Regions from separate parts of the Arthrobacter sp. CAN_A2 genome, predicted to be linked through region 3. Evidence: predicted binding sites of a transcription regulator. Region 3 holds the regulator's gene; each other region holds the start of a gene.

The links. Region 3 encodes HrcA, which represses chaperone genes, less so after heat shock. Its sites were predicted from a motif close to TTNGCACTCGNNNNNNNCGAGTGCNAA; they were not measured.
Region 1: a site for HrcA is predicted at 1,896-1,922, ahead of groL (chaperonin GroEL). Genes of this name have one in related genera too.
Region 2: a site for HrcA is predicted at 5,936-5,962, ahead of groES (co-chaperone GroES). Genes of this name have one in related genera too.

The regions. Positions count from the first base shown of each region.
Region 1 is NZ_JADOUS010000008.1:16,682-26,551, reverse strand. It holds gene groL (chaperonin GroEL) at 103-1,737, opposite strand; gene IWX63_RS11685 (TM2 domain-containing protein) at 2,074-2,826, shown strand; gene IWX63_RS11680 (LytR C-terminal domain-containing protein) at 2,986-3,615, opposite strand; gene IWX63_RS11675 (DUF3263 domain-containing protein) at 3,658-3,963, opposite strand; gene IWX63_RS11670 (uracil-DNA glycosylase) at 4,074-4,889, shown strand; gene IWX63_RS11665 (threonine/serine exporter family protein) at 4,996-6,612, opposite strand; gene IWX63_RS11660 (lipid II:glycine glycyltransferase FemX) at 6,731-7,804, opposite strand; gene IWX63_RS11655 (aldo/keto reductase family protein) at 7,952-8,956, shown strand; gene IWX63_RS11650 (NAD-dependent epimerase/dehydratase family protein) at 8,977-9,822, shown strand.
Region 2 is NZ_JADOUS010000001.1:477,634-487,503, forward strand. It holds gene IWX63_RS02090 (acyltransferase family protein) at 1-1,282, opposite strand, end outside; gene IWX63_RS02095 (ribonuclease J) at 1,619-3,253, shown strand; gene IWX63_RS02100 (VanW family protein) at 3,358-3,636, shown strand; gene groL (chaperonin GroEL) at 3,813-5,426, opposite strand; gene groES (co-chaperone GroES) at 5,502-5,798, opposite strand; gene IWX63_RS02115 (class I SAM-dependent methyltransferase) at 6,005-7,225, shown strand; gene IWX63_RS02120 (DUF503 domain-containing protein) at 7,222-7,515, opposite strand; gene IWX63_RS02125 (LacI family DNA-binding transcriptional regulator) at 7,555-8,571, opposite strand; gene IWX63_RS02130 (hypothetical protein) at 9,028-9,357, shown strand; gene ybaK (Cys-tRNA(Pro) deacylase) at 9,405-9,870, shown strand, end outside.
Region 3 is NZ_JADOUS010000007.1:29,025-38,734, reverse strand. It holds gene lepA (translation elongation factor 4) at 1-1,656, shown strand, start outside; gene hemW (radical SAM family heme chaperone HemW) at 1,687-2,916, shown strand; gene IWX63_RS10565 (DUF4870 domain-containing protein) at 2,932-3,348, opposite strand; gene IWX63_RS10560 (DUF3097 family protein) at 3,427-4,290, opposite strand; gene hrcA (heat-inducible transcriptional repressor HrcA) at 4,467-5,480, shown strand; gene dnaJ (molecular chaperone DnaJ) at 5,599-6,729, shown strand; gene IWX63_RS10545 (16S rRNA (uracil(1498)-N(3))-methyltransferase) at 6,732-7,496, shown strand; gene IWX63_RS10540 (GerMN domain-containing protein) at 7,508-8,494, opposite strand; gene IWX63_RS10535 (PhoH family protein) at 8,964-9,710, shown strand, end outside.

The DNA.
Region 1 (9,870 bases), on a different contig from region 3:
AGATGGGTCTCCGCCCAGGCCGAGCACAGAAAGGGCGGCACCCCCTGTCCGGGAGTGCCGCCCTCTGCGTGCTTCGCGCGGGTGCCGCGCGAGCGGTGGGGACTAGAAGCCGCCCATGCCGCCCATGCCACCCATGTCGTCGCCGCCGCCGGCAGGAGCTGCCTTCTCCGGCTTGTCGGCCACGACGGCCTCGGTGGTGAGGAACAGGCCTGCGATCGACGCCGCGTTCTGCAGGGCCGAACGGGTGACCTTCACGGGATCGTTGACCCCGGCGGCGAGGAGATCCTCGTATACGCCGGTGGCAGCGTTCAGGCCGTGGCCGGCGGGCAGGCCGCGGACCTTGTCGACCACGACGCCGGGCTCCATGCCCGCATTGAAGGCGATCTGCTTGAGCGGTGCGTCGATGGCTACGCGGACGATGTTCGCGCCCGTCGCCTCGTCGCCCGTGAGCTTGAGGTTGGCGAATGCCTTGGCGCCGGCCTGGATGAGGGCTACGCCGCCACCGGCGACGATGCCTTCCTCGACTGCTGCCTTCGCGTTGCGGACGGCGTCCTCGATGCGGTGCTTGCGCTCCTTGAGCTCGACCTCCGTTGCGGCGCCGGCCTTGATGACTGCAACGCCGCCGGCCAGCTTGGCGAGGCGCTCCTGCAGCTTCTCGCGGTCGTAATCCGAATCGGAGTTGTCGATCTCGGCGCGGATCTGTGCCACGCGGCCGGCGATGGCGTCGGCGTCGCCGGCACCTTCGACGATGGTGGTCTCGTCCTTGGTCACGACGACCTTGCGGGCCGTGCCGAGCAGGTCGAGGGTGGCGGTCTCGAGCTTGAGGCCGACCTCCTCGGCGATGACCTGGCCACCGGTGAGGATGGCGATGTCGGCGAGCTGCGCCTTGCGGCGGTCACCGAAGCCCGGAGCCTTGACGGCGACGGACTTGAAGGTGCCGCGGATCTTGTTGACCACGAGGGTCGCGAGGGCTTCACCCTCGATGTCTTCGGCGATGATGAGCAGCGGCTTGCCCGACTGCATGACCTTCTCGAGGACGGCGACGAGATCCTTCACGTTGCTGATCTTCGAGTTGACGATCAGGATGTAGGGATCCTCGAGGACCGTCTCCTGGCGCTCTGCGTCCGTGACGAAGTAGCCCGAGATGTAGCCCTTGTCGAAGCGCATACCCTCGGTGAGCTCGAGCTCGAGCCCGAAGGTGTTGGACTCCTCGACGGTGATGACGCCTTCCTTGCCCACCTTGTCGAGTGCTTCGGCGATCAGGGCGCCGATCTCGTTGTCACCGGCAGAGATGGAGGCGGTGGCAGCGATCTGCTCCTTGGTCTCGATCTCCTTGGCGGAGGCGAGGAGTTCCTCGGTGACGGCCTGGACGGCCTTCTCGATGCCGCGCTTGAGGCTCAGGGGGTCGGCGCCGGCCGCGACGTTGCGCAGGCCTTCCTTGACCAGGGCCTGGGCGAGCACGGTAGCGGTGGTGGTTCCGTCGCCTGCGACGTCGTCGGTCTTCTTCGCGACCTCCTTGACGAGCTCGGCACCGATCTTCTCGAACGGGTCGTCGAGTTCGATCTCCTTGGCGATCGACACGCCGTCGTTCGTGATGGTGGGGGCACCCCACTTCTTCTCGAGCACGACGTTGCGGCCACGGGGGCCGAGGGTCACCTTGACGGCGTCAGCGAGGATGTTGAGGCCCCGCTCGAGGCCGCGACGGGCCTCTTCATCAAAAGAAATGATCTTGGCCATATTGGCTTAGGTCCTTTCGGGACGGTTGCATTTCAGCATGTGAATGCTTGGCTGCGTGTGGTGCCCGCGACGGCCGGGTGGCGCCTGAACGATCTCTTTCACGTTCCTGCTCCACCCCCACCACAGAGGTTTGTCTGCTTCACGCGCCTCGCGCAGTCTTAGCAGTCTGCGCGCGCGAGTGCTAACTCAATAATTAGCACTCCCACCCTACGAGTGCAACCCGTCGGGGCCGCCCGGTGGCGGTCGTCACGCCCTCCCGCCGCCGGTGTCCAGATGCCATGGCGCGGAGTCCCGCGAGGGCATAGGTTGGGCGGACCACGAGTCCCAGGAGGCACAGTGTCCACGTCAGCGAGCGGTCCGGACCGCGGAGAGTCCGACGAGCAGGTCGCGGCGGAGGGGGCTGCCGAGGCAGCCTCTCCCCGGCAGTCGAGCGGCGCGGACAGCCCTGCCCCGGAGCCGGATGTCCGGCACGAGGATGGCTCCGGCGATGCCGGCAGGGACCCGTCCCGGCAGCCCTACGAGCAAGCGCCGTACCAGCAGCGCCCCTCTTCACAGGGACCTGGCCGGCGGGACCCGTACCGGCATGGCCGGCCCTCGCCCTACGAGCGGCCGCCGTATCAGCAGTCCGGTCCCTACGATCAGCCGCCCTACCAGCAGCCGGGCCCCGACCAGCAGCCGGGCCCCTACGAGCAGCCGCCCTACCAGCAGTCCGGACCCTACGAGCAGCAGCCCCATCAGCAGCCGGCTCCGGGCCAGGCCCCCGATGCCCAGGGCGGGTACAACCAGGGTGGGTACAGCTACAGCGGATACAGCCAGGGCGGATACGGGCAGCCGTACCCTCCGCAGAAATCCAGGGTCGTCGCAGGCGTACTGGGCATCCTCCTCGGCTCCCTCGGCATTCACCGGTTCTACCTCGGCTTCACCACGATCGGCATCATCCAGATCCTCATGTCGACCGTCGGCGCGGTGTTCACCTTCGGACTGAGCGCCATCGCGGCGAGCATCTGGGGGCTCATCGAGGGCATCATGATCCTCGTCGGGTCCGAGCAGTTCCGCCGGGACGCCCGGGGCATCCCGCTCAAGGACTGACACATCGACCGGAGGGTGCTCCGCGCTCCCACCCGCCGCTTGGCGGCCCGGCGACGGCGCCCCACGCGGGCCGGTCGTCGATGACCCGGTCACACGCAGGCCGGGCGTCGGCGCCCCGGCGGCATACGCGGGCCGGGCGCCCTCCGGGCACCACCGCGGTTACTGGAACTCGGCGCCGAGGACGAGGGAGATGTCCGGTGAGATGGCGGCGCTCTCGACGAGGTTCGTGATGCCGAGCTCCGCGGCCACGGCTTCAGCGTCGGCGCGCTGCCCCTCGTCGTTGTAGAAGACGACGGAAGCCTCCACGGGGACGCCGGCCCAGTTCCCGGGAAGGGCGGAGGTCCATCCGGCTGAAGCCAGGCGACCGGCCGCCACCGACGCGAGACCCGGCGAGCCCGTGCCGTTGAGGACGTTGACGGTCTGGGTCCGGTCCGCAGCGTCCGCTTCGTCCGAGGCCGCGGAGGACGCGGCGTCGGTCGCCGTCCCGCTCGGCCCACTCGTGGTGTCGGGAGACGCAGTGCCCGACGGTTCCGCCGTCGCGGCCGCGCCCTCGGTCGCGGAAGCCTCGGCGCCCGACGACGGCGTCACATCGCCGTCGTTCCCCCCGGCGAGATCGAGGCCGGGAAGGAGGAAGTACGAGCCCACACCGATCAGGAGCGCAAGGGCCCCTGCGGTGATCTTGAGTCCGAGGCCGTTCGACTGCGCCGGAATGATCCGCTCGCGGTGGACCCCCTGGCGCGCGGACGATACCGGGACGCGGTCGAATTCGTCCCGCGGGTGATCAGTCATGGGCGTGGGTGGTCCTTCGCTCGTCGAGAATGGCGGGACGTACTAGATATCCGCGCCGAGCCGGCGGGCCGAGCGTGCCTTCTGCCGGGTGGACCTCAGGCGCCTCAGCCTCTTGACGAGCATCGGGTCGTGGGCGAGGGCCGCCTCGGTGTCGATGAGGGCGTTGAGTGCCTGGTAATAGTGCGTGGCGGACATGCTGAACAGGTCACGGATCGCCTGCTCCTTCGCGCCCGAGTACTTCCACCATTCGCGTTCGAGAGCGAGCATCCGCTGCTCGCGGTCACCCAGGGCCAGCCGGTCGTCCGTCCCGGACGTCGCGTCATCCGAATGCCGCTGCGGCTCGGCCATCTCCCCCGTCGCCTTCCTTCAGTGGGCACAACTGTCACCCTATGGTAGTAGGGAATGACAGCACTGTCATTCGAGCGGCAGAGCCCGACCACCCGGGCGAGAATGAAGTCATGACTTCTCCCGACCCCACCCTGTTCGACCTGCCGGGCACGCCTCCGGGCAGCGACCGGACCGGCGCTGCGGGACCTCGGAGGGCCGAGCAACCGTCCCCCCATGCCTCCGCCTTCCCCTTCGCCGATCCGGCCCGCATCGAGGATCTGGTTCCCGCTGACTGGGCGGGCGCGCTCAAGCCGGTGGAACCGGTCCTCCACCGGCTCGCGGCGTCCCTGGCGGAGGATCTCGACGGCGGGCACCGGGTCCTGCCCGACGCACCCCAGATCCTCCGGGCCTTCACCACCCCGCTGGACAGCGTCCGGGTGGTCATCGTCGGGCAGGATCCCTACCCCACGGTCGGCCACGCCGTCGGGCTCAGTTTCGCCGTCGACCCGCGGACCCGACCGATCCCGCGAAGCCTCGCCAACATCTATCGCGAGCTCGTCTCCGATACGGGCGCGGAGCCGCCCGCGTCGGGTGACCTCTCCGGCTGGACCGAGCAGGGTGTGCTCCTCCTCAACCGCGTGCTGACCGTCCGCGCGGGTGAGGCAGCGTCGCACCGGGGTTGGGGGTGGGAACAGGTGACCGACGCCGCCATCCGCGCTCTCGTCGCGCGGGGCGGCCCACTCGTGGCCATCCTGTGGGGCAAGGACGCGCTCCGGCTCAAGCCGTTGCTCGGCCCGACGCCCACGGTCGAGTCGGTGCACCCCAGTCCGCTCTCGGCCTCCCGCGGGTTCTTCGGCTCCCGGCCCTTCAGCCGTGCGAACGAACTCCTCGCGCGGCAGGGCGCCGATCCCATCGACTGGTCGCGCACGGGCGGCCGTGCCGGCTGACGCCTGGTGTCGCAGCGCGGGTGTGCGACGCAGATCCGACGGGCGGAGGCATGGGACGGCTCGGAAGTAGGGTTCGTAGGCCGGGTGGGCCTGCCGACGCACCCGGCTACCGCCGCCGGTTCCGCTGCCGCTCGTCGGAGCTGAGCTTCCTCGTGAACGGTCGCGCCAGGTTGTCACCGAGGACGACGCCCGCGGCAATCGCCAGCACGACCGTCAGGGCGTTGAAGAGGCCCAGCGCGCCGTCGGACACGATCTCCGACTCGATGGTGAGCATGTACATCGAGCGGAAGATGGACAGCCCCGGGTAGAGGAACAGCACAGCGGGAACGGCGACGACGAGTTGGGGGGCGCCGAGCCGGAGGGCCACGACGCGCGAGAGTCCACCGATCAGGATGGCCGCGAGGGCCGGTGCCAGCCGGTACCCCACGCCGGCTGCCACGGCGCTGATCATCAGGAGATATCCGGCGACAGCCACGAGCGAGGTCGGGATCACGAGCTTCACGTCGGTCTGCTCGGCGATGCAGATCATGGCCACGGCGATGAATATCAACACCGCGACCAGGGGCCATGGGTACTGGCTGCCCGAGGAGTCGAACACCTGGAGTTCAGGGATCCCGAGCGCCGATCCGGCGACGAGGGCCACGGCGATGCCTGCCACGAGCGCCGCGAAGACGAGGATCGCCGAGAGATATCGACCCGCAGCCGTGACCGGGAACCCGTTGATGGCGTCCTGCGTCGCGGAGACCAGCCGGCCGGTCGGCAGGAGCAGCAGGATACCGCCCACCACGACGAGGGCCGGGGCAATGGGCACCTGCAGCCACCAGAACAGCATCGCGATCAGGGTGACGAGCGCCGCCGACGTGGCGACGGAGAAGAACTCGGGGACGCGCCACTCCCCCAGCTTGCGGCTCACCAGGTCGACGAGGATGCAGCTGATGAAACCGACCAGCGAACCGAGCAGGGTCCCGCCGACGAAGGCCACGATGGCCGCCGAGAAGATGCCGAACGCGGCCGTCACCATCCAGCGGGGGAAAGGCTTCGGCCGGTGGGTGATCTCGTCGAGCCGCTGGGCGGCCTCGGTCCGGGAGACCCCGCCGTCGGCGATATCGGAGACGAGCCGGTGGATGGCCGTGAGGCCCGCGTAGTTGTTCGTCCATGAGCGGACCACGCGCAGCACCGTCGTCGGCGTCTGGTCCTTCACGGAGTAGTTGATGATCACCGACTGGTTGGTGATGTCCACCTCGATGTGGTCGAGACCGAAAGCCGCCGTGACCGCGATGATGCTCGTCTCCACCTCGAGGGCACCCGCGCCGTACCGGAACATGGTCTCGGCCAGGTTCAGGGCGAAGTCGAGGGCCTTGCGGGCGCCGGCGTCGGGACCGCCGACCTGGATCATGGGATTCGCGTAGGGGCTGCCGGCAAGCCGCTCGACGATGCTCATGGCCTGGGTGGGCGGAGCCTCGCCCTGCACGAGGCGGCGGAGCACGCTCCTGGCTGCCGCGTTGGACCGGCTCGACGACGGCACGCTCCGCGGTGTCGTGGGCAGTGCATCCGTGGGCCGCGTGATGGGCTGCCGCTGACGGGACGGCCGGGGGATCTTCGGTTCCGACGCGGGGCGCTTCGGTGGGGCCCCGGTCCTGCCGCCCTTCCTGGCGGGACCTCCCGGGCTTGCCGCCAGCTGCCGCTTCTCGTCCTCGGACGGGTCGAAGGGGCGCCGGATCACCGGGAGGGCTTCCGCTACGGGCGATGGATCGGGGGGCAGAGGCCCATCCCCCGGGGTCGAACCGTCTTTCACAGCGGCCTTTCGTGCATCGATCGCGGTGCCCTCTGCGGGCTCTTCCTCAGTAGAACGGCTGATGCGTGCGTCGCCAGTGGATCTGGCGCGCCACACGCTCCGCGATCGTGTTCCAGACACGATACTTCCAGCCGCTGACCACGAGGTCGTAACAGCCGGCGAAATCCGTCACCGTCTTGGTGAAACTCGTCTTGAACAGTCCCAGTCCGTGGAACGGGTGGTCCTTGTCCTTCAGCCGGTCGCTGGGCGGGGTGCCGCAGAAGTCGTACTCGACGATCCCGAACTCGTCCTTGAGGTCGGTGATGGCCTGCCACTGTACGAGATGGGAATCCCCGTACTGGGTCCGCCCAGGACGGGAACCGCCGTCCTTGTAGGTGCCCTTGGTGCCGTAGTTGACCACGAAGGCGCCGACCGAGGGCTGCCCGTCCTCGTAGACGAAGTAGAAGCGGCCCTGCCCTGCATCCACGAAGTTCTGCCAGAAGCGGCTGTAGTACTCCAGTGAGCGCATCCGGGCGGCCGAGCGGTCCTCGATGTGCGCCATGAGCGAGTACATGGCTTCGAAGGTCTCCTGCGTCGGCTCCATCCGCCGGACCTCGACCCCCTCACGCATGGCCCTGCGGACCGCGTTGCGACCGCGCGAGTGCAGGTTCCGCAGGAGCTGGTTGGCATCCGGCGTGGTGTCCAGGATGGCCGTGCTGTCGTTGGGCTGCAGGTTGAAGGTCTTGACGAGCCCGGCCGACTGCAGTGCCTCCCGCACCTCCGGTCCATCCACGAGATCCGGCTCCACCTTGATCGCGAAGACGTTGTGCGCCTCCCTGCGGGCGAGGTCGGCGACGGCGTGCGCGGCGGCAGGCACGTGGGATGCCTCGGTGACCGCCGGGCCCTTGATCAGGTACCACAGCGCCCCGATGACGGGGACCTTCTCCTCCAGGACGAGGTTGTGGGTCCTGTACCCGGGGCCTTCGAGGACCACGAATCGCGGCCGCCACCCGTGATGGGACTTCACCTCCGCGAACGCCGCGGAGGAGAGCAGGTTGCCTCCGCCGGGGTTCGCCATCACGAGGGAATCCCAATTCTGCTGCTCGGTCCCGGTGGCGAAACGAGCGCTGAAGTCGACCAAGATTCCTCATTCACTGGTGGTGGCAACCGAAGGACGCCCTCAAGTCTAGCGGCAGCGCCCTACCCCTCCGCGTTGCATGACGCACTGGTTGCCTGGGGGAACAGGGTTTCCTGTACTCGCCCCGTCCGGGTGGCTAGCATCGGCGATATGGACTTCAGATACCTCGGCAACAGCGGCTTCAAGATCTCGGAAATCACGTACGGCAATTGGCTCACCCACGGATCGCAGGTGGAGAACGACGTCGCCACGCAGTGCGTGCGCGCCGCGCTCGACGTCGGCATCACCACCTTCGACACCGCGGACGTGTACGCGAACACGGCGGCGGAGACTGTCCTCGGCGAAGCACTCAAGGGCGAGCGGCGCCAGTCGCTCGAGATCTTCACGAAGGTCTGGGGGCCCACGGGACCGAAGGGACACAACGACGTCGGGCTGTCCCGCAAGCACATCATGGAGTCGATCGACGGATCGCTGCAGCGGCTGCAGACGGATTACGTCGACCTCTACCAGGCACACCGGTACGACTACGAGACGCCCCTCGAGGAGACGATGCAGGCCTTCGCCGACATCGTGCGTCAGGGCAAGGCCCTGTACATCGGGGTCAGCGAGTGGACGGCGCAGCAGATCCGTGACGGTCATGCCCTCGCGAGGGACCTCGGCTTCCAGCTGATCTCCAACCAGCCCCAGTACTCGATGCTGTGGCGCGTCATCGAGGGCGACGTCGTCCCCACGTCCGAGGAGCTCGGACTGTCGCAGATCGTCTGGTCGCCCGTCGCGCAGGGCGTGCTGACGGGCAAGTACGCGCCGGGCCGGCAGCCCGAGCAGGGCACGCGCGCCTCGGACGACAAGGGCGGCGCCGACATGATCAAGCGCTGGATGAGCGACGAGGTACTCACGGGCGTGCAGAAGCTCGCGCCGATCGCCGACGGCGTGGGCCTCACGATGGCCCAGCTGGCCGTCGCGTGGGTGCTGCAGAACAAGAACGTGGCCTCGGCGATCATCGGCGCCTCCCGGCCCGAGCAGGTGAAGTCGAACGCGGTCGCCGCCGGCGTGAAGCTCGAGGACGACGTCCTGACGGCGATCGACGACGCGATCGGCGACCTCGCCGAGACGGACGTCGCGAAGACCGTCTCCCCCGAGACGCGGCCGGTCTGATGGCGGCTGCGACCAGCCCCCTGAACGTCGCGGTGACGGGCTCGAACGGGAAGTTGGGGCGGAGCGTCGTCCGTGGCCTGCGCGAGGCCGGGCACACCGTCCTCGAGCTCGACCAGCACGGCGAGCGCACCCCGACGTTCCTCCGCATCGACCTGCGGGACTACGGCCAGGTGCTCGATGCGCTCCTCGGCGTGGACGACCGGCACTCCGGCCTCGACGCCGTCGTGCATCTCGGAGCGATCCCGGCTCCGGGCCTGCAGGCGGACGTGGCGACGTTCCACAACAACATGACCGCCACGTACAACATCTTCCAGGCGTGCAGGCGGGCCGGCATCAAGCGGGTCGTGTACGCGTCCAGCGAGACCGTCCTCGGACTCCCGTTCGACACCCCGCCCCCGTACATCCCGGTGGACGAGGAATACCCGGCCCGGCCCGAGACCACGTACTCCCTGGTCAAGCACCTCGAGGAGCAGCTGGCGATCGAACTGACGCGCTGGGATCCGCAGCTGAGCATCACGGCCCTGCGCTTCTCGAACGTCATGGATCCAGAGGACTACGCCGCGTTCCCCTCCTTCGACGCGGACGCGACCGCCCGGAAGTGGAACCTCTGGGGGTACATCGACGGGCGGGACGGCGCCCAGGCCGTGGCGAAGGCCCTCGAGAACGCGGCGCCGGGCTTCGACCGCTTCATCATCGCGGCGGCCGACACCGTCATGAGCCGTGCCAGCGCCGACCTTGCGGCCGAGGTGTTCCCCGGGGTGGAGCTGACGCGCGAGGTGGGCGAGCACGAGACACTCCTCTCGATCGACAGGGCCCGCCGGGTGCTGGGGTACGAACCCCGGCACAGCTGGCGCGACCACGTCTAGGTCCATCCATCCAGGCAGTCCTCGATGGTCCGGGCGACGGCGCGAACT
Region 2 (9,870 bases), on a different contig from region 3:
GCGGCTTCACCAGCGCGTCGTCGGCGCCCCGGTACTCGAAGCCGGGGTCCAGGGCGGCGGCACCAGGGTTGTCGGCGCGTGTCTGCTGCTCCACCGCCGCCTCCTGCGCCTGCACCCGGTACTCCCAGCCGGAGAGCGGGACGGCCACGAGGGCGAGGGCCAGCGCCGCGACGAGGCCGGTCCGTCGGCGCTGCACGGACGGCCAGGACCACGAGCGCACCGGCTCCTCGACGAAGCGCGTGGTGAGCGCGGCCAGCACGAGGGAGGCGGCGATGACGACGGCGCCGTCGAGCAGACCGGCGTTCTCCTTGCCGGCGACGACGAGCCAGATGACCAGGAGGGGCCAGTGCCACAGGTAGAGCGCGTAGGACGCCCCGCCGAGGCGCAGGAGCGGCGCCGAGGACAGCCAGCGGTCCACGCCGGCGGGGCTGTCCGTGCGGCCCGCGACGATCACGGCGGCCGCGGCCAGCGTCGGCCAGAGGGCGACGAACCCCGGGAACTGCTGCTGCACCTGCAGGAGGACGCCGCACGCCAGCATCATGACCACGCCGGCCCAGCCGAAGACCACCCGCACCCGCCGCGGGAGCACGAGGTACGGGAGCGCGAGGGCCACGAGCGACCCGAGGGCGAATTCCCAGAGCCGGGCACGCGTGTCGAAGTAGGCCGCCGCCTGGTCGGTCCCGGTTTGCCAGACCGAGAACGCGAGCGATACCGCGAAGAGGGCGCCGAACAGGACGATCAGCACGGGGCGCGGACGAAGCCGCGTGAGGGCGGCGAGCACACCGGCCAGCGCGAAGACGAGCGGCCACAGGAGGAACACCTGCCCCTGGATCGACAGGGACCAGAAATGCTGCAGCGGACTGGCCGCGCTGTGGTCGAGGGCGTAGTAGTCGACCGCGTTGCCCGCGAGCTCCCAGTTCTGCCGGTAGGTCAGCGACGCCCACGTCTGGTCGAACACCGCACGCCAGCGCGAGCTCGGTACGAACACGGCCGTCGCGGCGAGGACGGACAGGAGGACCACGACGGCGGCGGGCAGCAGCCGCTTCAGCAGGTTGAGCCAGTACGCGACGAGCGCGAGGGGCTGCTGCGCCTCGAGCCTCCGCGTGAACGTGACGGTGAGCAGGAAGGCCGAGACGAGCAGGAAGACGTCCACGCCGCCAGACACCCGGCCGAGCCACACGTGGTAGACCACCACCATCGCGACGGCGAGGGCCCGCAGCCCCTGCACCTCGGGACGGAAACGGCGGGTATCGCCGCCTCCGGAAACCGCCGCGGCGGTCACCGGAGCAGCGGGCGTAAGGGTGGAAGCCAGGCTGTTGCTCCTCTGTCGGACGGCCACGGGACATGGACGCAAACCTCCAGTTTACCGTCCGGGCGTCGTCGTCCGGCGCCTCCGCGGAGCGGTCGGCCCCCGCCCATGCGCCGAACCCCGTAGTCTAGGAGGAGTATCTTCCCCGAACGCGGGGGACCAACCAGAACGGAATCGCCGGGTTTGCCGGCCTCGACGACACTCGTCTGACGGCCGCTCCCCCGCCATTCCTCACCAACGAGAGAAACCTGATCTGTGAATAAAAGACCTGCCGCACTGAAAGCACCACGGGAACTGGCCAAGGGAGCCATGCGCATCGTCGCTCTCGGGGGGATCGGTGAGATCGGCAGAAACATGACCGTCTTCGAGTTCGAGGGCAAGCTGCTGATCGTGGACTGCGGGGTGCTGTTCCCGGAGGAACACCAGCCCGGCATCAACGTGATCCTGCCGGACTTCTCCTACATCCGCGACCGGCTCGACGACGTCGTTGCCGTGGTCCTCACGCACGGCCACGAGGACCACATCGGCGGGGTGCCCTACCTGCTCAAGGAGCGCGCCGACATCCCCCTGGTGGGCTCGCGCCTCACGCTCGCCTTCATCGAGGCCAAGCTCAAGGAACACCGGATCACCCCGAAGACCATCCAGGTCAAGGAGGGTGAGCGCCGCACGATGGGCGGCTTCGACCTCGAATTCGTCGCTGTGAACCACTCCATCCCGGACAGCCTCGCCGTCGCCATCCGCACCGCGGCCGGCATGGTCCTGCACACCGGCGACTTCAAGATGGACCAGTTCCCGCTGGACAAGCGCATCACCGACCTCGGCTCCTTCGCCCGGCTCGGCGCGGAGGGCGTGGACCTGTTCCTCACCGACTCCACCAACGCGGACGTCCCCGGCTTCACGACGTCGGAGAAGGACCTCGGGCCCGCGATCGACGCCGTGTTCCGCACCGCGCCGCGCCGGATCATCGTCTCCAGCTTCGCCAGCCACATCCACCGCATCCAGCAGATCATCGACACCGCCCACCGGCACCGCCGCAAGGTGGCGTTCGTGGGCCGTTCGATGGTGCGCAACATGACCATCGCGGCGGATCTGGGCTACCTCAACATCCCGCAGGGCCTGCTGGTGGACTTCAAGAAGCTCGAGCGCAGCGACGACCACAAGGTGGTCCTCATCTGCACCGGCTCGCAGGGTGAGCCGATGGCCGCGCTCTCGCGCATGGCCAACAACGACCACGCCATCCGCATCACCGAGGGCGACACGGTGCTGCTGGCCAGCTCCCTCATCCCGGGCAACGAGAACGCGATCTACGGCATCATCAACGCGCTAACCGAGATCGGCGCCAACGTGGTCCACAAGGGCAACGCGAAGGTGCACGTCTCCGGCCATGCCAGCGCCGGCGAGCTCGCCTACTGCTACAACATCGTCAAGCCCCGCAACGTCATGCCCGTGCACGGCGAGTGGCGCCACCTGCGGGCCAACTCGGAGATCGCCGTCGCCACCGGCGTCGATCCCCGCAACGTGGTCCTCGCCCAGGACGGCGTGACCGTGGACCTCGTCCGCGGCCGCGCGACCATCTCGGGCAAGGTCGACGCCGGGCTCGTGTTCGTCGACGGCGACAGCGTGGGCGGCATCACCGAGGAGGACCTCGTGGAGCGCCGCCGCCTGGCCGAGGAGGGCGTCGTCACCATCCTCGCGATCATCGACCCGGACAACGGCAACATGGTCGAGGCCCCCGAGTTCTTCACCAAGGGCTTCTCCTGCTCCGACGAGGACCTCGACAAGGCCGGCGCCGCCGTCGAGAAGGCACTGCGCGACGCCGCCGGCAACCGCCAGGGCGGACGCCGCCAGGACCCCGAGGACATCATCGAGCGGGCCACCGCCAACTGGATGCGCCGGTTCTACAACCGCCAGCCCGTGGTCAACGCGATCGTCGTCGACGCCTGACCCCGGCAGGACGAGCAAGCCCCGGTACCCGTTCGGGTACCGGGGCTTCGTCGTTGTCGGGGCGTGGCAGGATCTCGTCGACCCGCTCCGAGGAGTCCCTGCCGGTGACCGTCTACCGGCACACTTCCCTGATCCGCCGGCGCCTGGGGAACGTCGACACCGAACTGCAGGACAACAAGGCCGTCAGCCTCGGCCACACCGCCCCGAAGATCGACGGCGTCCCGACCGCGCCCGGAGAGCGTTTCTCCTTCTGGAGCCTCGCCGGCCGGTGCTCCGCGAAGGAGGGATACCGGGAGGGCCTGACGATCAGCAACGGCAGGCCCGGCCGGGGTATGGGCGGCGAGCCGGACTGCGCGGACCTGCCCACCGGGTGCCGCCACTGAGTGGGCATGGTCGCACATGCCCACCGGGTCGGCGCGGTGGATGGGCAGGAGCGCCGCCGGTCGGCGCGGTGGATGGGCAGGAGCGCCGCCGGCCGGCACGGACACCGGACGCAGAAGCACCCCGGCTCCGCGGAGCCGGGGTGCTTCAGGGACGGAGCGGGCCGGAGCCCCTGCGCCTAGTGCGAGTGGCCGTGGCCCTCATCGTCGGACGCCTCGGGCTTCTCGACCACGAGGGTTTCCGTGGTGAGCACCAGAGCCGCGATCGAGGCTGCGTTCTGCAGGGCCGAACGCGTCACCTTGACCGGGTCGATGATGCCGGCGTCGATCAGGTTCTCGTACTCGCCGGTCGCGGCGTTGAAGCCGTGGCCGATCTCGAGGTCGGAGACCTTCGCGACGACGACGTAGCCCTCGTGGCCGGCGTTCTCGGCGATCCAGCGCAGCGGCTGGGCGAGGGCGCGGCGGACGAGGCCGACGGCGGTGGCCGCGTCGCCCTCGAGTGCCAGCACGTCGGGGTCGGTGTCCAGTGCCTTGCCGGCGTGGACCAGCGCGGACCCGCCTCCGGCGACGATGCCCTCTTCGAGGGCCGCACGCGTCGAGGACACGGCGTCCTCGATGCGGTGCTTCTTCTCCTTCAGCTCGACCTCGGTGGCCGCGCCGACCTTGATCACGCCGATACCGCCGGCGAGCTTCGCCAGGCGCTCCTGGAGCTTCTCACGGTCCCAGTCGGAGTCGGTGCGCTCGACCTCGGCGCGGATCTGCGCCACGCGGTCGGCGACGTCGGACTCGCTGCCGGTGCCGTCGACGATCGTGGTGGCGTCCTTGGTGACGGTGATCCGGCGTGCGGAACCGAGCACCTCGAGGCCCACCTGGTCCAGCTTCAGGCCGAGGTCCGGCGAGACGACCTGCGCACCCGTGAGGGTGGCGATGTCCTGCATCATGGCCTTGCGGCGGTCCCCGAAGCCCGGAGCCTTGACGGCGACGACGTTGAGGGTGCCGCGGATCTTGTTGACCACCAGGGTGGAGAGCGCCTCGCCCTCGATGTCCTCGGCGATGATGAACAGCGGTTTGCCGGCCTGCAGGGCCTTCTCGAGCAGCGGCAGGAATTCCGCCAGTGAGGAGATCTTGCCGGAGTTGATGAGGATGAGCGCGTCCTCGAGGACGGCTTCCTGGCGCTCGGCATCGGTCACGAAGTACGGCGAGAGGTAACCCTTGTCGAACTGCATGCCCTCGGTGAGGACGAGCTCGGTCTGCGTGGTGGAGGACTCCTCGATGGTGATCACACCATCCTTGCCGACCTTGTCGAAGGCCTCTGCGAGGAGATCGCCGACCTCGGTGCTCTGCGCGGAGATGGAGGCGACGTCGGCGGTCTGCTGACCGACGACCTCGCGGGCGTTCTCCAGCAGGCGCTTGGCCACGGCCTGGACCGACACCTCGATGCCGTGCTTGAGCTGCCCGGGAGCGGCGCCGGCGGCGACGTTGCGGAGGCCTTCCTTGACGAGTGCCTGGGCCAGGACCGTGGCGGTGGTCGTTCCATCACCGGCGACGTCGTTCGTCTTGGTGGCGACCTCCTTGGCCAGCTGGGCGCCGAGGTTCTCGTACGGGTCGTCGAGTTCGACCTCGCGGGCGATCGTGACGCCGTCGTTCGTGATGGTGGGGGCGCCCCACTTCTTGTCGAGCACGACGTTGCGTCCGCGCGGGCCCAGCGTCACCTTGACGGTGTTCGCGAGCTTGTCCACGCCGGCCTCGAGGGCACGGCGGGCGGCGTCGTTGAATTCCAACTGCTTTGCCATTCGTTGGTTCCTTTCAGGCTTGTGCAGCGAGAAAAACCCCGGCCACAGCGGGCCGGGGCTTCTCCAATCGGGGTGTTACTTGACGACGATCGCGAGGACGTCGCGGGCGGAGAGCACGAGGTACTCCTGGCCGCCCTGCTTGATCTCGGTTCCGCCGTACTTCGAGTAGATGACGATGTCGCCCTCGGCGACATCGACGGGGACGCGGTTGCCGTTGTCGTCGACACGGCCGGGTCCGACTGCTACGACTTCGCCCTCCTGGGGCTTCTCCTTGGCGGTGTCCGGGATGACGAGGCCGGAAGCAGTGGTCTGCTCGGCTTCGAGCGGGCGGACAACAATACGATCCTCAAGCGGCTTGATAGAGACCGACACGGGCTCTCCTTTGCGTTCGATACCAATGAATGGAGGCCGTCGGGCTGGGCGTGAACCGTCGTCGCGGTGCCGGCGAACGCTTCCCTCGGGATTAGCACCCGCAGTGAGCGAGTGCCAACTCCGACTGTATGCAAGCGCTGGCACTCGGTCAAGGCGAGTGCCAGCGCGCGTCATGCGCCGACCCTCCCGTCGCCTAGGCTGGCAGCATGGCTTCGGACAACATCGCGGACATCCTGACCCCGGAGGGCTGGGAGCTGCTGAACTCGCTCGGGCCCTACACCGAGGCCGACAGCCTGCGCCTCACCGGGCAGCTGCGGAAGGCCGGCTACTCCCCCGAGGTGGTCGCCGCCGCGCTCACCCAGTCACGGCTCCGGGCGAAGGCCTCCGCCAAGTTCGGCCCCTTCGCCGAGCGCATGATCTTCACGGCGGCCGGGCTCGAGCAGGCCACGCGCCTGACGGTCGCGGCACGCCACGCCCAGCGCTTCGTCGACGTCGGCCTCGTCAGGATCGCCGACCTCGGCTGCGGGCTCGGCGCGGACAGCATGGCCCTGGCCACCCTCGACCGCGACGTCACCGCCGTCGAGCTCGACGAGACGACCGCCGCTGCCGCGACGATGAACCTGCTCCCCTTCCCCAACGCGCGCGTCGTCAACGCCGACGCCTCCTCCGTCGACACCACCGCGTACGACGGCGTCTGGCTCGACCCGGCGCGCAGGACGACGACGACGTCGGGCACGTCCCGCCTGTTCGACCCCGAGGCGTTCTCACCCCCGCTGTCCTTCGTGCAGGGACTCGCGGACGGCGGCATGCCGGTGGGCGTGAAGATGGGCCCGGGCATGCCGCACGGCTCCATCCCGGCGACCTGCGAGGCACAGTGGGTCTCCGTGGACGGCGACGTCACGGAGGTGGCCCTCTGGTTCAACGCGCTCCGCCGTGACGGCGTCCGGCGGGCAGCCCTCGTGATCGGTGCGCAGGGTGCCGCGGAGATGATGTCGGAGCGGGACTTCGGGGACGGACCGACGGCCGCCATCGGCGGACCCGCCGGATACCTCTACGAGCCCGACGGCGCCGTCATCCGCGCCGAACTCGTGGCGGACCTCGCCGCGCAGCTCGGCGGGCACCTGCTGGATCCGATGATCGCCTACATCTGTGCGCCGTCGTTCACCGATACCCCCTTCGCGCGCGCCTACCGGGTCCTCGAGGTCCGGCCGTACAACGTCAGGGCGCTGAAGACCTGGGTCCGCACCGAGGGGATCGGGGTCCTCGACATCAAGAAGCGCGGCACCTCGGTCACCCCCGAGGAGGTCCGCAAGCAGCTGCTGACCGGGTCGGGCAAGGGCCGGAAGAAGGCCACCCTCGTCCTCACGCGCATCGGGGACGAGCGCGTGGCCATCGTCGTCGAGCCCGTGTCGGCGTCCGGTCCCTAGTCCTCGCTGCTGAGGAGCCTTCGTCGGGCGCTCAGGAGCTCGACCTCCGGCCGGGCCGCGACGTACCGCTCCACGCGGTCCAGCACGTCCACCACGTGGTGCCGGTCCCCGCCGACCACACCGGCCCCGACGACGGCGCGGCGGTGCAGCTCCTGGTGCCCCACCTCCGCGACGGAGAGCTCGAACTTCCGCCGGAGGTCCGCCACGAGCGGGCGCACCACCGAACGTTTGCCCTTCAACGAATGCACATCGCCGAGCAGGACGTCGAACTCGATGAACCCGATCCACATGAGCGTCCTCCTCGTCGAGAGCCCCTCCCCGGGGCGGGCCTAGGCCGAATCGCGCCAGACGACCGTCGTGTCGAGCACCTGCACGGGACTGGGCAGGCCGCGGATCTGGGCCAGCACCAGTTCCGCGGCGGTGCTGCCCAGCAGGTCGGCCGGCTGTCGGACGGTGGACAGCTGGGGCCGGGTACGCACGGCCCAGCTGCTGTCGTCGAAGCCGACGATCCCGACGTCGTCGGGCACCTTCCGCCCCGACTCCTGGAGCGCGGTCATGGCGCCCGCGGCGACGGCGTCCGAGGACGCGAAGACGCCGTCGATCCCGGGGCAGCGACGCAGCAGTTCCTGCATGCCCTCGAGCCCCGCGGCGTAGGTGTAGAGCGGGTACTCGACCACCAGGGAGGCGTCGAACCGGTCGCCCATCGCGTCCCGGAACCCCGTGAAGCGGTCGTACCCGGAATCACGGTCCATGGCGCTGGCGATCATGCCGATCCTCCGGCGCCCGGTGTCCATGAGGCGCCGCGTGATCGCCCGGGCCGCGGCGGCATTGTCGATCGCGACGTACGGCAGGTCCGGCGTGCCGGGCGGGTGGCCGACGAAGGCGGCCGGGACACCGATGTCGCGCACCGCGGAGGCGATGGGGTCGGAGGCCCGCGCGGAGACGATGACCGCGCCGTCCACGAGGCCTCCCCTGAGGTAGTCGGCGACCCTGCGGCTGTCCCTGTCGGAGTCGATGATGAGGGAGACGAGCTGGTAGTCCGCCTTGGAGAGCACGGCGTTCGCCCCGAGGAGGATGGAGCCGATGTTGGGGTCCTCGAACAGGAGCGAGTGCGGCTCGTGGATGATCAGGGCGATCGCCCGGGATTCCTGCGTGACGAGGTTCCTGGCCGCGGAGTTGCGCACGTAGCCCACCCGCGCGATCGCCTCCTCGACGGCGATGCGCGCTTCGTCGGAGACATACCGTTCGCCGTTGACGACCCGCGAGACGGTCCCGCGCGAGAGCCCTGCCGCGGTGGCGACGTCGTTGATGGTCGCCCGGCGTGAACGGGTGCGGATCGGGGGCATACACGTACTTTAGCCGAGCGTTCACGAGCCGTTTCCGTGTCGGGGATGACCGGCAGAGTACTCTGGGGGAAGTTGTCTAGAAGAAGGCGGCTGTTTCTCCGGTTCTCCTCCTCGTTGTCCCCGCCACCGCGCCGGGCATCGTTCAGCAGAGTCCCATCCCCCGATCGGGGCGTGCAGCAATGACCCACCAGGAAGCCCTTCTTCCCCGACTCCCCGCGGGCGGATCGCTGATCCGTTCTCCGCGCCATACCGACGAGGCCGCCGGATCCCGGCATGCCCGTCCGCTCTCCGCGATGCCCTCCGTCTGCCTGCCCTGACGCCCTCGGGCGCCCTGACTCCTCCTGTTCCGCGACCGAGCCGCGACCGCGCCCTCCCCGCGCATCCACGCCGCCCCGGGCGAGCGACCCCGCCGGATCACCCCTCGGCGCCTGCCTCCGACTGCAAAGGATCATCCTCATGACGCAGCACATCGAGCATTTCCTCCAGGCCACCACCACGATCACCACCGACGGAGCCCTGGTCTCCGTCGACGAGCTCGAGTCCCTCTACGTGTACTGGTGCTCCCGGAACAGCGAGGACCCCTCCGCCACGGAGCAGGTCGTCGCAGCCCTCGAGCGGCACGGCGTGGAGCCGGCCACCCGCGACGGCGTAGATTACGTCGAAGGGCTCGTCCTGACCGGCAGCCTCGTGACCGATTTCATCCTCTCGTGCGAGTTCACGGGCATCTGGGGTGTCCCGGCGGCCTACGAGCCGGCGACGGCACTGGACGCCGCGACGGCGTCCTAGCGGGCCTACCGAGCAGGCATGCATGGGCGACGACACGCAGGAGTGATGTGGGCAGGAAGACGACGGGACCACGCAGCACGCCCGCCCTGGCCGCCCTAACGGCCGCGGCCATCCCCTTCACGGCGCACCCCTACAGCCACGAGGAGGGTGCCTCCTCCTACGGACTCGAGGCCGCCGCAGCGCTGGGCATCGAGCCGGAGCGGGTCTTCAAGACCCTGATGGCGAGCGTCGACGGGACGCTGGTCGCCGCCGTCGTCCCCGTCAGCGGTCCACTCGACCTCAAGGCCCTGGCCTCGGCGCTCGGCCGGCGGAAGGCCGCGATGGCCGATCCCGACGCCGCCCGGCGGCGGACGGGCTATGTCCTTGGCGGGATCTCCCCCATCGGCCAACGGCAGGCATCCCCCGTCGTCGTCGACCTGTCCGCACTCGACCACGCGACCGTCTTCGTGTCCGGCGGCCAGCGGGGCCTGGACATCGAACTGGCCCCCGCAGACCTGGTGGCCGTCACGCACG
Region 3 (9,710 bases):
ATCACCATCAAGTCCCAGGCGGTCCGCCTGCCCTGGGAGGTCGACGGCACCGCCTATGCGCTGAACATGATCGACACCCCCGGCCATGTCGACTTCACCTACGAGGTGTCCCGCTCGCTCGCGGCCTGCGAGGGTGCGATCCTGCTCGTCGACGCGGCGCAGGGCATCGAGGCCCAGACCCTCGCGAACCTGTACCTCGCGATGGAGAACAACCTCACGATCATCCCGGTCCTCAACAAGATCGACCTCCCGGCCGCCCAGCCCGAGAAGTACGCGGCGGAGCTGGCGAGCCTCATCGGAGGGGAGCCCGAGGACGTGCTGAGGGTCTCCGGCAAGACCGGTATGGGGGTCGAGGTGCTCATGGACAAGATCGTCCGCGACCTCCCCCCGCCCACCGGGAATCCGGATGCACCCGCCCGCGCCATGATCTTCGACTCGGTGTACGACACCTACCGCGGTGTGGTCACCTATGTCCGGGTGGTCGACGGCAAGCTGAGCCCGCGCGAGCGCATCCAGATGATGTCCACGCGGGCCAGCCACGAGCTGCTCGAGATCGGCGTCAGCTCGCCCGAGCCGACGCCGTCCAAGGGCCTCGGCGTGGGCGAGGTGGGCTACCTCATCACCGGGGTGAAGGACGTCCGCCAGTCGAAGGTCGGCGACACCGTCACCAACCTCGCCAAGCCGGCCGCGGAGTCGCTCGGCGGTTACCAGGACCCCAAGCCGATGGTCTTCTCCGGCCTCTACCCCCTTGACGGCACGGACTATCCCGTGCTGCGCGACGCCCTGGACAAGTTCACCCTGAACGACGCCGCCCTCGTCTACGAGCCCGAGACGTCCGCGGCGCTGGGCTTCGGTTTCCGTGTCGGCTTCCTCGGCCTGCTGCACCTCGAGATCACGCGCGAGCGCCTCGAGCGGGAGTACAACCTCGACCTGATCTCCACTGCGCCCAACGTCGAGTACGAGGTCACCCTCGAGGACAAGCGCGCCGTGAAGGTGACCAATCCCAGCGAGTACCCTGTGGGCAAGATCGCCGAGGTGCGCGAACCCATGGTGTCCGCCACCATCCTCGCGCCGTCGGAGTTCATCGGCGCGATCATGGAGCTGTGCCAGCAGCGCCGCGGCGTGCTCGGCGGCATGGACTACCTGTCCGAGGACCGCGTCGAGATCCGCTACCGGCTGCCCCTGGCGGAGATCGTCTTCGACTTCTTCGACCTCCTGAAGTCCAAGACCCGAGGGTACGGGTCCCTCGACTGGAAGGCCGACGGCGACCAGGTGGCCGACCTCGTCAAGGTGGACATCCTCCTGCAGGGCGAGCAGGTGGACGCCTTCAGCGCCATCACCCACCGCGACAAGGCCTATGCGTACGGCGTGATGATGACGGGCAAGCTGCGCGAGCTCATCCCGCGCCAGCAGTTCGAGGTGCCCATCCAGGCCGCGATCGGGGCGCGCATCATCGCCCGCGAGAGCATCCGCGCGATCCGCAAGGACGTCCTCGCGAAGTGCTACGGCGGTGACATCACGCGCAAGCGCAAGCTGCTCGAGAAGCAGAAGGAGGGCAAGAAGCGCATGAAGATGGTGGGGCGCGTGGAAGTGCCCCAGGAAGCCTTCATCGCCGCCCTGTCGTCCGACGAGTCGAAGGACAAAGCCAAGAAGTGACGCACCACGCTTCCGGGCGGACGGGGCCGCATGCCTAGCGCCCTGCCGCTCGGCCTGCCGGCACCGGAGGACGGCGTCCTGCCGCCCTCCGCGGCCGAGGGAGCCCTCGAGCGCGACTTCTGCCTCTACGTCCACATCCCGTTCTGCGCCGTCCGGTGCGGCTACTGCGACTTCAACACCTATACGGCCACCGAGCTCGGCGGCGGCGCGTCGCAGGACGCGTACGCCGGCTCCGTCCTCGCGGAACTCGCTCTCGGGGTGCAGGCGCTGGAAGCCTCCGGGGTGCCGCCCCGCCCGCTGGCGACGGTCTTCTTCGGCGGCGGCACGCCTACACTGCTCCCCGCTGAGGACCTCGCCGCCATCCTGCGGGCCGCCCGCGACCAGTGGGGCCTGGCGCCGGACGCCGAGGTGACCACGGAGGCGAACCCCGACTCGGTCACCCCGGAATCGCTGCGCGTCCTCCGGGACGCCGGCTTCACCAGGGTCTCCTTCGGCATGCAGTCGGCGGTGCCGCACGTCCTGGCCGTCCTCGATCGCACGCACTCCCCGGAGCGCGTCCCGCAGGCCGTGCAATGGGCCCGGGAGGCCGGGCTGAAGGTCAGCCTCGACCTGATCTACGGCACACCGGGGGAGTCGCTGGAGGACTGGCGGACATCGCTGGCCACGGCGCTGTCCTACGGGCCCGACCACATCTCCGCCTACGCCCTCATCATCGAGGACGGGACGCGGCTCGCGTCGCGCATCCGCCGGGGGCAGGTGCCACCGATCGACGACGACGACCACGCCGACAAGTACGCGCTGGCCGACGAGATGCTCACCGCGGGCGGGCTGGAGTGGTACGAGGTCAGCAACTGGGCACGCACTCCCGCCGATGCATGCCGCCACAACCTGGCCTACTGGCGCGGCAGTGACTGGTGGGGAGCGGGCCCGGGAGCCCACTCGCATGTCGGCGGGACCCGCTGGTGGAACGTGAAGCACCCGCGCCCCTACGCGGATGCCCTCGCAGCGGGCCATTCGCCGGCGGCCGGACGCGAGGTCCTGTCGGACGAGGACCGTTACGTCGAGGACGTGATGCTGCGGGTGCGCCTGCGCGAGGGCCTCGCGACGGACATCCTGACGACGTCGGGGCGTCGGGCCGTCGCCGGACTGATCGCGGACGGGCTCGTCGAGCCGGTTGCGGCCTTCGCCGGCCGCGTGATCCTGACGTTCAGGGGTCGCCTGCTCGCGGATGCCGTGGTGCGCAGGTTGCTGCCCGACTGACGCGTCGGACGCGGGTCAGCGGATGAGGCGCAGATTCAGGGGGTAGCGGTAGGGCCGGCCGCGATTGACCTGGATGCCGGCGTTCACCGAGAAGATGGTGATGGTCAGCCAGATGACGGCGTTCAGGACGGCGAACACCCCGCCGATGACCGGTATGAGTGAGAGCAGCCACGCGGCCAGCGCGATGATCGTGGGAGGGAGCGTGAAATTCAGCGCCTCCTTCGACTCCTGGGCGGTGAAGGGGCCGCGATCCTTGAAGATGAGGAAGATCAGCAGGGACGGGATGAACCCGAGGATGCCCCCGAAGTGGGCCAGGGTGGCGTACTGGCGATCCTCCGAAGCCGTCAGGGGAAGGGCGTTGGCCGGGGTGCCTTCGAACGCGGGCTGCGACTTGCCCGGTTCGTGATGCTGCTGGTCGGCGGTGTTGGACAACGTCAATTCCTTTGCTGGCTGTCGGGAATCTTCCCCCGGAATGTGTTCCAAGGATACGTGGTACCGGCGCCGGTCGGCTCAGGGACTGCCGGGGGTTGCGGTGAGGAAGTCGATCACCTCCTCGACCCGGCCCAGCAGCGAGGGCTCCAGATCGGCGTAGGTGCTGACCCGACCGAGGATGCGCTTCCACCCGTTGGCCACGGCGGCCTGGTTGTGGTGCGGCCAGCCGAGGCCGGCCAGGATGCCGGTCTTCCAGTCCTGGTTGCGGGGGATGACGGGCCAGGCCTCCAGGCCCAGGGCCGCCGGCTTCACGGCCTGCCAGACATCCACGTACGGGTGGCCGACGATGAGCACGTTGCCGCGGGCGCCGGGAGCGGTCATCGCCTGCTGCGCGATCCGGAACTCCTTGGTGCCCGGGAGCAGGTGGTCGACGAGGATGCCGAGTCGGCGCTGCGGGCCGGGGCCGAAGGCGCGGATGGCGCCTTCCAGGTCGTCCACGCCGTGCAGCGGTTCGACGACGATCCCCTCGAGGCGCAGATCGTCGCCCCATACCTTCTCGACGAGTTCGGCGTCGTGCTGGCCCTCCACCCAGATCCTGCTCGCGCGGGCGGTTCTCGCCCGCGCGTTCTCGACCCGGACAGACCCGGATGCGGTCCGGTTGGCGGCAGCCTTGGCGGCAGGAGCTGTGCCCGGGACGGGCGCGACGACGTGGACGGGACGGCCGTCGAGGAGGAAGCCGTGGCCGAGGCGGAAGGTGCGCGTCTTGCCGCGACGGTCCTCGAGCACCATCACATGGAGTCCGCCGGACTTCTCCACCCGGACCACCGCGCCGACGAACCCGCTCTGGACGTCCTCGAGGACCATGTCCTTCGCGACGGGGACCTCGGCGAGTCCTACCCGCTTCGGAGCCGATATATCTTGGGCTCCCCAGCCGTAGTCCATCCCGGGTGTGTCCTTCCCACGGGGGCTCCGGCGGTCTGCCGCAGCCCGGGATCCCAATGCTAACAATCGAAGCGGACGTACTAGACTTGGCACTTGGGCGTGTCGAGTGCTAACGCCCGGGGATTATCCGCTGCGCGTGCCCAGGGGAGAGGAACGGAGCCGGAGGTGACACAGGAATGAGTGAACCGCGACGCCTGGAGGTGCTCAGGGCCATCGTCGAGGACTACGTCCATTCCCGGGAGCCCGTCGGGTCCAAGGCCCTGGTGGACCGCCACCGCCTGGGAGTCTCCTCGGCCACCATCCGCAACGACATGGCCGTCCTCGAGGAGGAGGGCCTGATCACCGCGCCGCACACGAGCTCGGGGCGCATTCCCACCGACAAGGGCTACCGCCTGTTCGTGGACCGCATCTCCGAGGTGAAGCCCCTGTCCGCGCCGGAGAAGAAGGCCATCCAGACCCTCCTGGAGGGCGCCGAGGACCTCGACGACGTGATGGACCGCACGGTGAGGCTGCTCGCGCAGATCACCAACCAGGTGGCCGTCGTCCAGTTCCCCCGCGTCGGCGGGGCGTCCGTGCGCCACATCGAGTGTGTACTCCTGGCGCCGCAGCAGATCCTCGTCGTCCTGATCGCGACCAACGGCACCGTGCAGCAGCGGATCGTGCGTACCCGGTCGGACATCGAGGAGTCGGAGCTCGCTGAGCTCAAGCAGCGCATCCTGTCCGCGGTGTCGGGCGTGAAGCTCACGGCGCTGCCGGGCGAGCTCGGCATCGCGCTCTCCCAGCTCCCTCAGGGTCTGCGTGCCCACGGGGGTACGATCGTCAAGGTACTCGAGCAGCTCGCCGGGCTCGGGCGGGACGACCGCATCCTGCTCGCCGGGACGGCCAACCTGGCCCGCTCGACCGGGGATTTCCCGCTGAGCATCGGCCCGGTCCTGGAGGCGCTCGAGGAGCAGGTGGTCATGCTGCGGCTGCTGTCGGAGATGGAATACGACGCCCGCGGCATCTCGGTGCGGATCGGGAGCGAGAATCCCTACGGAGGGCTGTCGGAGGCCTCCGTGGTGGCGACGGGGTACGGGCCGGATGCCGGAGCGAAGCTCGGCATCCTCGGCCCCACCCGCATGGACTATCCGACGACGATGGCGGCGGTGCGCGCCGTCGCCCGCTACCTCTCGAGGATCCTCGAGGAATAACGGGGGCGCGGGCAGCGGTTCTGGGTTGTCGACGGCCACCCAGGGCCGACCATGGCCTTTCCGCCGGTGCAACCGGCGTGCAGACGACAGAACATTCAACAGGAAGTGATGTGTACGAGTGAGTAATCACTATGAGGTCCTCGGTGTAGCGCAGGGTGCGACCGGGGAGGAAATCAAGAAGGCGTACCGCAAGCTCGCCCGGAAGCTCCACCCCGACGTCAACTCCGGGCCGGACGCCTCGGAGGAGTTCAAGCGCGTCAGCCACGCCTACGAGGTCCTGTCCGACCCGCAGAAGCGCCGGGTCTACGACACCACCGGCAACGAGAACGGGACGGACAGCGGCTACGGCGCGGGGTACTCGGGCTCGGGCTTCGCCTTCCAGGACATCTTCGAGACCTTCTTCGGCGGCGGCGGCCAGCAGGCCGGCGCTCCCTCGCGGACGCGTCGCGGACAGGACGCGCTCATCAACGTGCGCATCGACCTGAAGGACGCGGTCTTCGGCACCAACAAGAAGATCGAGGTCGACACCGCGGAGGTGTGCCCCACGTGCGACGGCAGCTGCTGCCAGCCGGGCACCTCACCCCGGACGTGTGACATCTGCCGCGGCTCGGGCCAGGTCCAGCGGGCCGTGCGCTCGATCCTCGGACAGGTCATGACGAGCGCCCCCTGCGGTACCTGCCAGGGCTTCGGCACCGTGATCCCCAGCCCGTGCCACGAGTGCAGCGGCGAGGGCCGCGTCCGCGCCCGCCGCACCCTGACCATCAAGGTCCCCGCCGGCGTCGGGACCGGCACGCGCATCCAGCTGGGCGGCCAGGGCGAGGCCGGGACGGCCGGCGGGCCCCAGGGCGACCTGTACGTCGAGATACGGGTCGCCACCGACTCCACCTTCCTGCGCGACGGCGACGACCTGCACGTGACGCTGAGCGTCCCGATGACCGCCGCGGCGCTCGGCACCACGGTGCACCTGGACACCTACGACGGCGACCAGGAGCTCGATATCAAGCCGGGCACCCAGCCGGGCGAGATCCTGACCCTGCGGGGCCTCGGGGTCACGCACCTGCGGAGCCAGGGCAGGGGGGACCTGCGGGTGCACCTCAATGTCGAGACCCCGCGCAACGTCGACCCGCAGCAGGAGGAGCTCCTGCGCAAGCTGGCGGAACTGCGCAACGAGGAGTACACCGACGGCCAGCTGGCCAGCAGCGGCTCCGGCGTCTTCGCCCGCCTGCGGGAGCGGCTCGGAAACCGCTGACCATGACGCGTCCCCTGTTCTTCGGGCCGGGCGAGGCGGTCCGTGCGTCGGCCCCCGGCAGCGTCTTCGTGCTCGGGGGTGACGAGGGGCGCCACGCCGCCACGGTCCGACGCCTCGGCGAGGGTGAGCGCCTGGATGTCTCCGACGGTGCGGGCTACCGGATCGGCGGCGTCATCACCGCGGTCGGGAACGGGACGGTCGAGGTCGCCGTGGAGACGGCAGGCCAGGAGCCTGCACCTCGGCACCGGCTGATCCTCGTCCAGGCCCTGGCCAAGGGCGGCCGCGACGAGCAGGCCGTGGAGGCCGCGACCGAACTCGGGATCGACGCCGTCGTCCCGTGGCATGCCGAGCGGAGCATCGTGCGCTGGCGCGGCGACAAGGCCGAGAAGGGCCGGCAGAAGTGGACGTCGCTCGTCGGGGCCGCATCGAAACAGTCGCGCCGTTCGTTCGTGCCCGACGTCCACGCCGTGATGGACACCTCGCGGCTTGCCGTGTGGGCCGAGACCGTCGACCGCGTGATCGTCCTGCACGAGGACGCCGACGTCCCCCTCGCGGACCAGGTCTCCGCCCTGCTCGCGGCCGGGTCGTCGGGCACGACATCGACGGCCGTCGTCGTCGGACCGGAAGGCGGCATCAGCGAGGCGGAACTGGGGAAGCTGCGCGACGCCGGTGCCGATACCGCCCGACTGGGCCCCCACGTCCTGCGCTCCTCGACGGCCGGCCCGGCCGCCCTGGTCCTGCTGAACCACCTGCTCGGGCGCTGGTAGCCCGCTCCCGCTCAGCGGACGACGACGGTCTTCGAGTCCCTGGCCGCTCCGTCGGTGGAGGGAGCCGAGACGGTGATCTCGTACCGGCCCGGAGGCAGCGTCACCGAGAACGAGTACGCACCGGGCGCGCCGTCCTGGGGTGCGATGTCGACGGAACCGTCCCGGAAGAGTTCCGTGGGGCCCTCCGCCGAACCGTCGAGACTGTGATCGATCCGCCAGGCCAGCTCGTCCTCCGACGCCGGGCCGGTCCCGTGGACGGTCAGGCGGTCCCCATCGACCTGCACACCCTCCTGTGGATCGATGATCCACAGCGGGGCGAGGGTCGCGGCATCCCGGGTCCACTCGCCGCCCAGGTCCACGGAGCCGAAGGCCCGGTAGTCCGCCGCGCCATCGACCAGGACGACGACCGAACTCGCCTCACCGCCCGCGATGAGCCCGGCATCGGCGGCCGCCGCCGTGGCCGTGTACACCAGCTGCTGCAGCGCGAGGCGCCCCTGCTTCTCGCCGAGGCGCTGCGGGAAGGCATCGGAGGAGATATCGAGGGTGATGACGTTCTTCGTCGAGATGGAGGCGGTGACCCTCGACGCCGGCTGCCAGGACGAGTGGTAGTCGGGATCGAGCGGCTGCCCCGAGGTCATCAGCCGGACGGCGTCGGCGATCGGATCGCCACCGGACTCCTCCGGTGTCAGGAATTCGCGGAAGAGCCGCTCCGCGCCGTCCTCGTCGCCGAGCCAGTAGACGGGCACCAGCGGCCGAACGGCGTCCGAGGGGTCCGTGGTGGTCGCCTGCCCGGACAGGGCGTCGGGCGATGCCGTGACGGCGCCGTCGGGCGCCGTCGTCGCGCGGGAATCGGGGAGGGGAGCCATCTGCGCGTTGCCCGCCAGCAGTCCCGGATCGGGGAGGAGGAAGGCGCCGCTGCCCACCAGCACGGCACCGGACACCACAAGGATGCCGCCGAGCCCCAGCCGGTTCTTCTTCAGCGGGTCCTGGTGGTTCATGCGTGCCTCCTTCCGTCAGGTGCGGGCGGGTAGATCGGTCGTGCCCGGCGATGGGTCGTGTCGTGCCGTCCCCGGGAGCGTGGCTCCGGCGACGCCGCCCCGGCGCGGCCGGCGGACGGTCGGCTCGCTCGGGGCGGACCTGTTTCAGCTTGGCACAGCGCGGCGGCGCTGCCCGGTCGAATAGGGGCCTGCAGGATGACTGAAACCTGATTGATACGAAGCCGGGGGCGATTCGCCGCGGAATCGGGAGTCGGGGCGGAACCGGTGCGGAACCGGTGCGGAGGACCGAGAATTCGCTTGCAATCCTGACGATTCCGGGGAATCAGGGATGCTCGCGGCCCGTTGGACGAAGGGCCGGCGCGGGCGGGATGGCGTAACATTGGCATCCCCGCCTCATGGGCGGACGCGGGACCAGACCATCAGTACGACAATTCGGATGAGGGGCGATCGAAGGCCGGACGGCCGAGGTATGAGCGAAACTTCAACAGGCATCAATGCGGCAGGACTCGACACCAGGGTGTTCCTCTTCGATTCGACGGAGCAGATGGTGCAGGCGCTGGGCTCCAACGACGAGGCGCTGCGACTGATCGAGGAGTCGTTCCCGGGCGTGGGCCTCCACGCCCGCGGGAACGAACTGACCATCACCGGCCCCTCGACCGATGTGCTGCGGACCGAGCGGCTCGTCGCCGAGATCCGCTCCATGGCCGCCAACAACGCGCCGGTCTCGCCCCAGGTCCTGGAGCAGCTGGTCACCATGCTGAAGACGCAGAGCGCGGCCCGTCCCTCGGAGGTGCTGTCCGTCAACATCCTCTCCTCGCGGGGCAGGACGATCCGCCCGAAGACCCTCAACCAGAGCACCTATGTCGACGCGATCGACCGCAACACCATCGTGTTCGGCATCGGTCCGGCCGGTACCGGCAAGACCTACCTCGCGATGGCCAAGGCCGTGCAGGCGCTGCAGCACAAGGAGGTCAACCGGATCATCCTGACGCGGCCCGCCGTCGAGGCGGGCGAGCGACTGGGCTTCCTGCCCGGCACCTTGAACGACAAGATCGATCCGTACCTCCGCCCCCTGTACGACGCGCTGCACGACATGATGGACCCCGACTCCATCCCGCGCCTCATGGCCGCGGGGACCATCGAAGTGGCCCCGCTCGCCTACATGCGCGGCCGGACCCTCAATGACGCGTTCATCATCCTCGACGAGGCCCAGAAC